2 regions of the Paenibacillus sp. SEL3 genome follow, and region 1 is predicted to be linked to the other one. Evidence: predicted binding sites of a transcription regulator. Region 1 holds the regulator's gene; the other holds the start of a gene.
The links. The regulator CtsR, encoded in region 1, represses protease genes until heat stress. The targets are predictions, from matches to a motif close to ATGGTCAATAAAGGTCAAACA.

Region 1 (4,788 bases):
TGCCTGCTACCACAGAGCCCATATCCAGTGTCATTACGCGCTTGTCGCGCAACGTTTCGGGAATCTCATTCGCTATGATTTTTTGAGCCAATCCTTCGGCAATCGCCGTTTTACCTACCCCAGGCTCACCAATCAGAACCGGATTGTTCTTTGTACGGCGGCTGAGCACCTGAATTACGCGTTCAATTTCCTTGCTACGCCCAATAACAGGGTCCAGGTTGTTTTCCTTCGCAGATGCCGTCAGATCGCGTGCCAGACTGTCCAGGGTTGGCGTGCTGACATTAGCTGGAGCACCGTGATGGCTGGAAACAGCCTCGCTGCTGCCGAGCAATTGAAGCACTTGCTGACGCGCTTTGTTCAGACTGATGCCCAGGTTATTCAGTACCCGTGCTGCTACGCCTTCGCCTTCACGAATAAGACCCAGCAAAATATGTTCTGTACCTACATAGGTATGGCCCAGTTTGCGGGCTTCATCCATAGACAGTTCGATGACTTTTTTGGCACGTGGAGTATAGGCAATGTTCGTCGGTTGCTCTTGACCGCGTCCAATCAACGTTTCCACTTCATCCTGGATTTTTTCCAGTCCCAGGCCCAAACCGATTAAGGCTTTCGCTGCTATTCCTTCACCTTCACGAATGAGGCCTAGCAAAATGTGCTCTGTACCAATGTTGTTGTGTCCCAATCGAACTGCTTCTTCCTGAGCCAAAGCAAGCACTTTCTGTGCACGTTCCGTAAATCTTCCAAACATCATATATCCTGCACCTCCACAGTGTGTATTTCAGATCATTTTATATATTAAAGGGTTGTGCCTAATTTTTGCCGGATCAGCTTCGCCCGGTACATATCGCGCTCTTCGGTATTCATTTTATCCCCAAAGCTTTTTTGCAGGAACCCGGGTTGTGTCATCACATTCAGCTCATTCATCGCTGCGGTGGAAGGACGCTCCAAAATTCCCAAATCTACGCCAAGACGTACATCAGACAGCCGCTGTGCAGCCTCCTTGGAATCCAATACTGCTGCATACGACAAAATACCGAATGAACGCATCACCCGATCTGTAATTCGCAGCATAGATTCATTCATTAGCCTTTCTCTGGCAGAACGCTCGTGCTCAATAATTTGTAGCACCACGCCATGTAGATTCTCAATAATCTCCGCTTCGGTTTGTCCCAGTGTAATCTGATTAGACACCTGAAACAAATTTCCGACCGCTTCGCTGCCTTCACCGTAAATGCCGCGAACTGTAAGACCTACCTGTGAAACAGCAGACAATATACGATTGATTTGATGAGTCATGACTAATGCGGGCAAATGCATCATCACCGAAGCTCTCATACCTGTGCCGACATTCGTTGGACAACTGGTTAGAAAACCTCTCCGATCATCAAATGCATAATCAACATGCGCTTCAAATGCATCATCAATAACCATAGCGCGTTCCCAAGCTTCTCTAACCTGACATCCCGGATATAAGCACTGGATACGCAGATGATCCTCTTCGTTTATCATAACACTAACCGATTCATCATCGCTAATTAAGACAGCACCGTTACGAGATTCGTTCGCCAAATTAGGACTAATCAAATGCTTCTCAACCAGCACCTTCTTGTCGATCTCATCCAACTCGGATATTTTCAACGTATGAAAAGTACCAAAACCGCCTAAATCATCATACTGAAGGATATCCGTCAAGCGCTGAAGTGCTTCTGCCGACTGCTGATTGGTAGCAAGCATGGGAAAAGGCAGATGCTGCAAGTTACGCGCAATTCTTACCCGGCTGCTAATGACAATCTCCGAATCCGCAGCATCACCACGCATCCAGTCACTTAGCGGCTTCTCCGTAAACCGAATATTGGGCATTACGCATTCCTCCTACTCTTCACAAACTTTACTCTTCAGTCATTTCTTTTTCAAGCTCTCTGATTTGATCCCTAAGCTCAGCAGCTGATTCAAACTCTTCCTGTACAATATGCTGTTGCATCTCTTTTTTCAAATCGTCAATTTGCCGTTTAACCTTCAGTCGGCCACCAGTGCGAACCGGAACTTTACCAACATGATTCGTACTGCCATGCACACGCTTGAACAGAGGGTCCAGACGATTATCAAAATATTGATAGCACGACGGGCATCCGAAACGTCCCAGCTTACTAAACTGTGCATAGGTCATGCCACAATCCTTGCATTGCAGGTTCTGCGGACCACTGTGGCCTGGAGACTGGCTCTTTGTACTGGAGTCAAAATCCAACATCCCCGACAGCAAGCTATGAATTGAAAAGCCGTTAGGTGTTCCAGGGATCATCTCCCCTTTTTCCTTCGCACACGTCTCACAAATATGAAACTCTGTCTTTTCGCCATTCACAATTTTGGTGAAATGCAAAGTTGCCGGCCGCATATTACATTCTTGGCACAGCATAAAAGCACCTCCTTCAATGTCAGGATTTAATACCCACCCTACATCCAAACATTAGTCTCTATTCACACACTATTTGGTCGCCAGCAACGAGATCAGCATAGACTTAAGCAATCTTGCTCGCAGTTGATCACGATAGGGAAGCTTTAGTAATAATGTATCCCTCGATAAAGCAGCCTTCATTAGATTAGCTTCCCTTTTGCTTAAAAAATGGGCTTCCTCTAACTGATAAATCAGTCCTTCTGCTGCTGATTGGCTAATTTCCTCCCCGATGCTCTGATGAAGATGTGTATGGATGGCATGCTGTGCGGGTAGCTGAATTCGCTGAATACGAATGTAGCCTCCACCACCGCGTTTACTTTCCACCACATAGCCTTTTTCCAGCGTAAACCGGGTGCTAATTACATAATTAATTTGCGACGGCACGCAGGAAAAGCGGTCAGCCAGATCATTACGCTGAATCTCCACTAAACCTTGGGGACTTTCCAGCAATATACTCTTCAAATATTGTTCAATAATATCGGAAACATTGCGCATTTCATCATCCTCCACTAACGGAAACGCAAGTATTCAAGTACATTTCACGCTCCACAGAGTCCGCCGTATATTGAACTTAACCAAACGGTAAAGTCACGAATCTAAGCTGTATTGAGGCTATTGCCTGTTCTACATCCCTTGGAATTGTACCGTTTTGTCTCTAGTGTGGCCTTTATTTGCGATTAATCATACACTTCTCTTATGTTCATAAGAGTCAGCTCCTAACTATACGCAAATCATTTCAATCCTCGTTTGCTTCTTTACTATCGAAATTACTTCATACGGCCAATCCATCAGCATAATACTTCTACAGCATCACACTAGGTTTGATTGACTTTGACTTTCTTTGACTATATTCACATTATAGCACATTATTCATTTTTGCCAAGGGGTCAATACCATTTTTCGCAATCTAATTATGTTTTATACAATACCATAAAAAAACTCTTCCCATTACAGAAAGAGTTTTGAAAATAATGATAACCACACGAGTTATATTCTCTGAAAGATGAGCTTAGAAGATCTAAATAGGCCTTTATCAGAAAAAATCCAATAAAAACGTTTGATTTACTGGTATTACGCGTTTAAGGGCAGACACAGACTCACTACTCCCTTCAATCCGCTCCCACTTATACAGATCATCAGCCTGCTGATAGCCAAGCATCAGAGTCGTCAGTGACTGAATCCCAAGTTTCAAGTCAGCTACTATGGCGTTTTCAGATGAATTGCTTATATCCACTCTCTCCAGATGTCCTTGCCCCTCCGTAGTAATCGTTAATCTCCATAATCCATCATTCCATGGAGCATACCGATCTGTCAGATATAAGGTTAAACTTGTTTCCTCTTCAAGCTGTTCAAAAGGGTATCTTTCTACAAAAGCAGCTGCATCCACAATACGTCCCATAAAATAAGGCACAGTTTCCTGTTGAATCCGTGGATCATCGAGTAAAAATGGCAAATTGTCATCTGCTGGAACGTAAATAAATTTACCTTGGGCTATCATTGAGTCATGATTTGCAAAATAAGTCCATAAAGCCCGACGAGCCGTCTCATTTTCATATACCAACTCATCACAATTCAACTGTTTATCTTCAATTTTGTATAGTGCATATCCTTGCGGAATGCCTGTTTCTGAGTAATATACCGCAGTTCGATAGTTCTCATTTAAAATCCGCTCTTGCCACCATTCCTTATCTCGTACCAGCGTGCCATTATAACGAGATGCATACGCTTGATACACTTGGTCCAGTTCTGAAATATCCTTGATATCGCGTTTGACTGTACCTTCTGTTTTAAGTTTTGCAGGGAATTTATCAATGGGAATGACGTATTTTTTGTACTCTGTATACGTTTCCCATCCAAATTTACGATAGAAGGCAAAGGAGAATGGATGCAAAAAAGAAAGGCTTTGTCCCGCAGACTTCATCTCTTCAAGTGCATGCGTCAATAAACGTGATACCATGCCTCCGCGACGCTTTTCTGGCCACGTCGCCACACCAGCAATGCCCCCCATATCAAAAACCTGACCATTTATGTATACCTGAAGCGGTAACAAAGTCAGTTTAGCATTTAAGTCATGTCCGTCGAATATTCCCCATGTTTGTTCTGGTTTGAATTTCTTCTTGGCCTTTTCCAGATCCTCTAGGGACATTGTAAACTGAAAAGCATATTGAGATAATTCAATAGCCGCTTCAAATTCCTCACGCTGTAATTGTCTGATCTCCATATCTTCATCACCTCGCTCGTATACTTGGACATCCATAAAAAAGATTACACACTTAGAGTGTGGCAAACCCCATTCTCTCTGTCAACCTTAGAAGCAGGTGGCCATCTAAAAATGC
Region 2 (4,788 bases), 920 kb from region 1:
ATTAGGTGTACAGATTGAAATCGGGGAGTGTACAGATTGTAAACTACATACAATGGGGTATAGATATAATAAGTAAAGTGATTATTTACACATAGACAATACAGAAATAATAACAGGAGGAATACTTAATATGAATAAGCATACGAAAAAATGGGGTTCAGCACTGCTGGCAGCAGGGATTTTAGCAGGAGTTGCAGCTGTTCCCGTTTCATATATCCAGGCAGCATCGATTAAACAGCAGCAAGCGGCAACACAGCAACCAGGAATCACTATCCAATGGAATGGTAAAACGTTGCCCGCTAAAGGTGTTCAAGTGAACGGGAGTACAATGATTCCGGTGGCCGCACTGCGTGACAGCTTGGGGATTCCAGTAAGCTATGATGCGAAAGCAACGACCTATACCGTAGGTAGCGGGTACAATAAACTTTACATTATGGCTTCTTCCTCGGATGCCTACGTCAACGTCAATGGAATCAATACACGTAGTATGGATGCCAAACAGATCGCTGGGAAGCTATACATTCCTATGAGTCTGTTGAAAGACTATCTAGGCATAGATGCTCAATGGAACGCAGCTCAGAAGACAGTAACGCTAAGTAAAAGTCAGCTAAACCCGATCACAATTGCGTCTCAAACACTTCCAGCTTCGAGTAATGCGAAGGTATCTTACAAAGTTAAGTATCCGCAAATCAGCGGCAGCCAGCTGAATCCTGAGGCAGAGCAAGCCATTAACCATGTGCTTAAAAAGCATGCAGAGGGTATATTGGCAGCAGGCAAAAAGATAATGGCTGAGGGAGAGGCTACAACAGAAAGACCGTATGATTTCGAAAATGATTTTGCAATTGCCTATAACAAGGACGGTATTCTAAGTGTGATTATGCAGGATTACTCGTATATGGGTGGCGCACATGGAATGACGGTACGTAAAGGATATACGTTCTCGCTCGCTGATGGTAAACTGCTGCAGTTGTCTGACGTATTGAAGGCGAATCCAAATTACAAAAAGTTCCTCAATGCTGATTTGAAGAAAAAAATCGATGCGCTTCAGGCTGGTGAAGGATTCGGTAAATTTAAAGAGCTGGCGGCAGATCAGAATTTTTATGTGACGAACAGTGGAGTAACAATCGTGTTTGATTTGTATGATTATGCGCCATACGCGTATGGAATTCCGGAGTTTACCTACTCGTTCGGTCAACTGCTGCCTCAAGGCGGAAAGCCTTTTGCGGGACAGATTTAATAGTAGAAATGAGTAAGTTGGACTGTCTATACTCTAAAAAACAATAAAGCAAAAAAGCTGCCTACCGGATAATAACATCCGGAGCAGCTTTTTCATTTACCAGCTATCGAGAGGCGAATTTCTTCTCTTATACACCTTCTGGAGAGGAGCTAGTTAGCACTTTATCAATAATACCGTATTCCTTGGCATCATCAGCAGACATGAAGTAGTCACGGTCTGTATCTTTTTCAATGCGTTCCAGTGGTTGGCCTGTGCGATCTGCGAGAATGCGGTTCAGTTTATCACGCATTTTCAGAATGCGGCGTGCGCGGATTTCGATATCCGTTGCCTGGCCTTGTGCACCACCCAGAGGTTGGTGAATCATAATTTCACTGTTTGGCAAAGCGAAACGTTTACCTTTGGCGCCTGCATTCAGCAAGAACGCGCCCATGGAAGCCGCCATACCTACACAAATCGTAGATACATCAGGTTTAATGTATTGCATCGTATCGAAAATGGCCATACCAGCTGTAATGGAACCGCCAGGACTGTTAATATACAAGTGAATATCTTTTTCAGGATCTTCGGCAGCCAAAAACAGCATTTGCGCAATTATAGAGTTGGCTACAACGTCATTGACGTCCGAGCCTAACAAAATAATGCGATCCTTTAACAGTCTGGAATAAATGTCATAGGCGCGTTCGCCGCGGTTACTTTGTTCTACTACCATAGGAACATAGCTCACGTCAAAAAACCTCCCTTAAATATCGTTAGTGGATTTGGTGGACATGCCGAGTACACGTCCCTTATTTATAAACTGTTACCGTATTAACCACATGATAAACAATTTCAAACAAAAAGTCAAAGAAAGTCAAACTAATGATTAAAAAAAAGAGCCCTCAGCGCTCTTATTGGTTAAAACATTATATAGAAGCATTTAAGCGTTCATTTAAAATGGCGCGCCCGCGAGGAATCGAACCTCGATCTCAGGCTCCGGAGGCCTACGTCATATCCGTTGGACCACGGGCGCATAGTTGATTCAATGCAAACAACTAACTAATTAAACAGCTAATTGGAAACAAAGATGATTATATGATATACAGCAGTGAATTGCAAGCTTTTATTAAATGCGCATATTCAGACAAATGGTTGAGAAATATAGGTTCAGATAGACTTGCATATGGAGCAAATATTGGTTAAGATATACGTGGGACTTAAAAAGTTATCCCGGGACGTTTTAAGACCAGTTAGAGATAGAGCATTAGAGACAGAACTTAGAAGTGTGCGGGAGTGGAAAGCATGCGAAAGATATTAGAAATACAGAAGCAGCTTCTGCCCGACCTCATGGATGTTTTGAAAAAAAGGTACACGATCCTGCATCAGATTATGCTGTCCGATGTTGTTGGACGCAGAACACTGGCAGCTTCACTGAACATGACCGAGCGCGTGTTGCGCGCCGAAACCGATCTTCTTAAAGCTCAGGGGCTAATTGAGATTGAGAGTGTAGGCATGAAGGTGAGCAAAGCAGGACTGGATCTGCTGGAACAGCTGGAGCCGATTGCGAACAACTTGTTCGGCCTGTCCCAATTGGAGGACCAGATTCGTCAAGCCTATGGTTTGAGGAAGGTGGTTGTCGTTCCAGGGGATTCGGATGTTTCTCCGTTAACAAAGCAGGAGCTGGGGCGCGCTGGAGCAAAAGCGTTGCTAAGTGTTATGGACGACGAGGATGTGGTCGCTGTAACAGGTGGCACGACGATTGCAGACGTGGCGGAACAACTGGCATTGCCTTCTAATGGCCCCCTTAAGGGTGGGTGGTTTGTACCGGCACGCGGGGGTTTGGGAGAAAGCATGGAAATGCAGGCCAACACAATTGCTTCCACAATGGCTCGCAAGGTCGGCGCTCAATACCGTCTGCTCCATGTACCGGATTTGCTCAGCAATCATGCTTACAACTCCTTGCTTGAAGATGCGAACATTCAGGATATATTGAGCCTGATTCGCGAGAGTCGTATCATCATTCACGGGATAGGCAACGCCATAGCGATGGCACATAGACGTAAACTTGATCCCGAAACCTTTGCCCAGATCAGCAGTGAAGGGGCGGTAGCCGAATCGTTTGGTTATTATTTTAACGAAGATGGCGTCGTTGTTCACAGAATGCTGACGCTTGGACTCCGATTGGAGGACATTAGGCGTACCGATACGGTTCTAGGTGTAGCTGGAGGCAAGAACAAGGCGGCCGCTATTCATGCGGTACTGCGTTTCGGGCAAGAAGACATTTTGGTCACCGACGAAGGCGCTGCTGTTGAGATTGTAAGTCGTTATTTAAATGATTAATATAGGATTTATGAATCTGTTGTCTTGACAGGCTTTCGGGTCTGTCTTGAATATATAAAACTAAACTAAACGAACTTTGGGAGGAACTCACTCATGACAGTTAAAGTTGGTATTAATGGTTTCGGACGTATTGGACGCCTTGCTTTCCGTCGGATTCAAAACGTGGAAGGTATTGAAGTAGTAGCAATCAATGACTTGACAGATTCCAAAATGTTGGCACATTTGTTGAAATATGATACAACACAAGGCAATTTCCAAGGACAAGTAGAAGTACATGATGGCTTCTTCAAAGTAAACGGTAAAGAAGTTAAAGTTTTGGCTAACCGCAACCCTGAAGAACTGCCTTGGGGAGACCTGGGTGTAGACATCGTTCTGGAATGCACAGGTTTCTTCACAACTAAAGAAGCTGCTGAGAAACATTTGAAAGGCGGCGCTAAAAAAGTTGTTATCTCCGCTCCAGCTACTGGCGACATGAAAACTGTCGTTTACAACGTAAACCATGAAATTCTGGATGGAACTGAAACTGTAATCTCTGGTGCTTCTTGCACAACGAACTGCCTGGCTCCTATGGCTAAAACACTGCAAGATAAATTTGGTATCGTTGAAGGTTTGATGACTACAATTCATGCTTACACTGGCGACCAAAACACTTTGGATGCTCCACATGCTAAAGGTGACTTCCGTCGTGCTCGTGCAGCAGCTGAAAACATCATTCCTAACACAACTGGTGCTGCTAAAGCAATCGGTTTGGTTATCCCTGAGTTGAAAGGTAAATTGGATGGCGCAGCTCAACGTGTTCCAGTACCTACAGGTTCCCTGACTGAGTTGGTAACAGTTCTGGAGAAAAACGTAACTGCTGAAGAAATCAACGCAGCGATGAAAGAAGCTTCCGATCCTGAAACTTATGGATACACTGAAGATCAAATCGTTTCTTCCGACATCAAAGGCCTCACTTTCGGTTCTTTGTTTGATGCAACTCAAACTAAAGTTCTGACTGTCGGCGACAAACAACTGGTGAAAACTGTAGCTTGGTATGACAACGAAATGTCCTACACTGCACAATTGATCCGCACGTTGGAATACTTCGCTAAACTGGCTAAATAATAAGAACTTTCTTATTAGTAACATCATAGAGCGGAAACAGGTTATTGTTTCCGCTCTTTATATATCAAAATGTGCCTTAAATTCCTGTTTCGTAAAATTATAAGGGTGCGGAGGAATATGGAGATGAACAA

Region 2: clpP (ATP-dependent Clp endopeptidase proteolytic subunit ClpP) is a predicted target of CtsR. The motif match lies at 2,074-2,094, and genes of this name have one in related genera.

What each region holds. Positions count from the first base shown of each region.
Region 1 covers NZ_CM137725.1:2,481,575-2,486,362, forward strand. The annotation lists gene clpC (ATP-dependent protease ATP-binding subunit ClpC) at 1-751, opposite strand, end outside; gene ACYCS5_RS11660 (protein arginine kinase) at 796-1,860, opposite strand; gene ACYCS5_RS11665 (UvrB/UvrC motif-containing protein) at 1,889-2,413, opposite strand; gene ACYCS5_RS11670 (CtsR family transcriptional regulator) at 2,483-2,947, opposite strand; gene ACYCS5_RS11675 (GNAT family N-acetyltransferase) at 3,486-4,673, opposite strand.
Region 2 covers NZ_CM137725.1:3,398,449-3,403,236, forward strand. The annotation lists gene ACYCS5_RS15705 (PdaC/SigV domain-containing protein) at 131-1,237, shown strand; gene clpP (ATP-dependent Clp endopeptidase proteolytic subunit ClpP) at 1,365-1,961, opposite strand; tRNA gene ACYCS5_RS15715 (tRNA-Arg) at 2,172-2,246, opposite strand; gene ACYCS5_RS15720 (sugar-binding transcriptional regulator) at 2,516-3,553, shown strand; gene gap (type I glyceraldehyde-3-phosphate dehydrogenase) at 3,647-4,657, shown strand; gene ACYCS5_RS15730 (phosphoglycerate kinase) at 4,781-4,788, shown strand, end outside.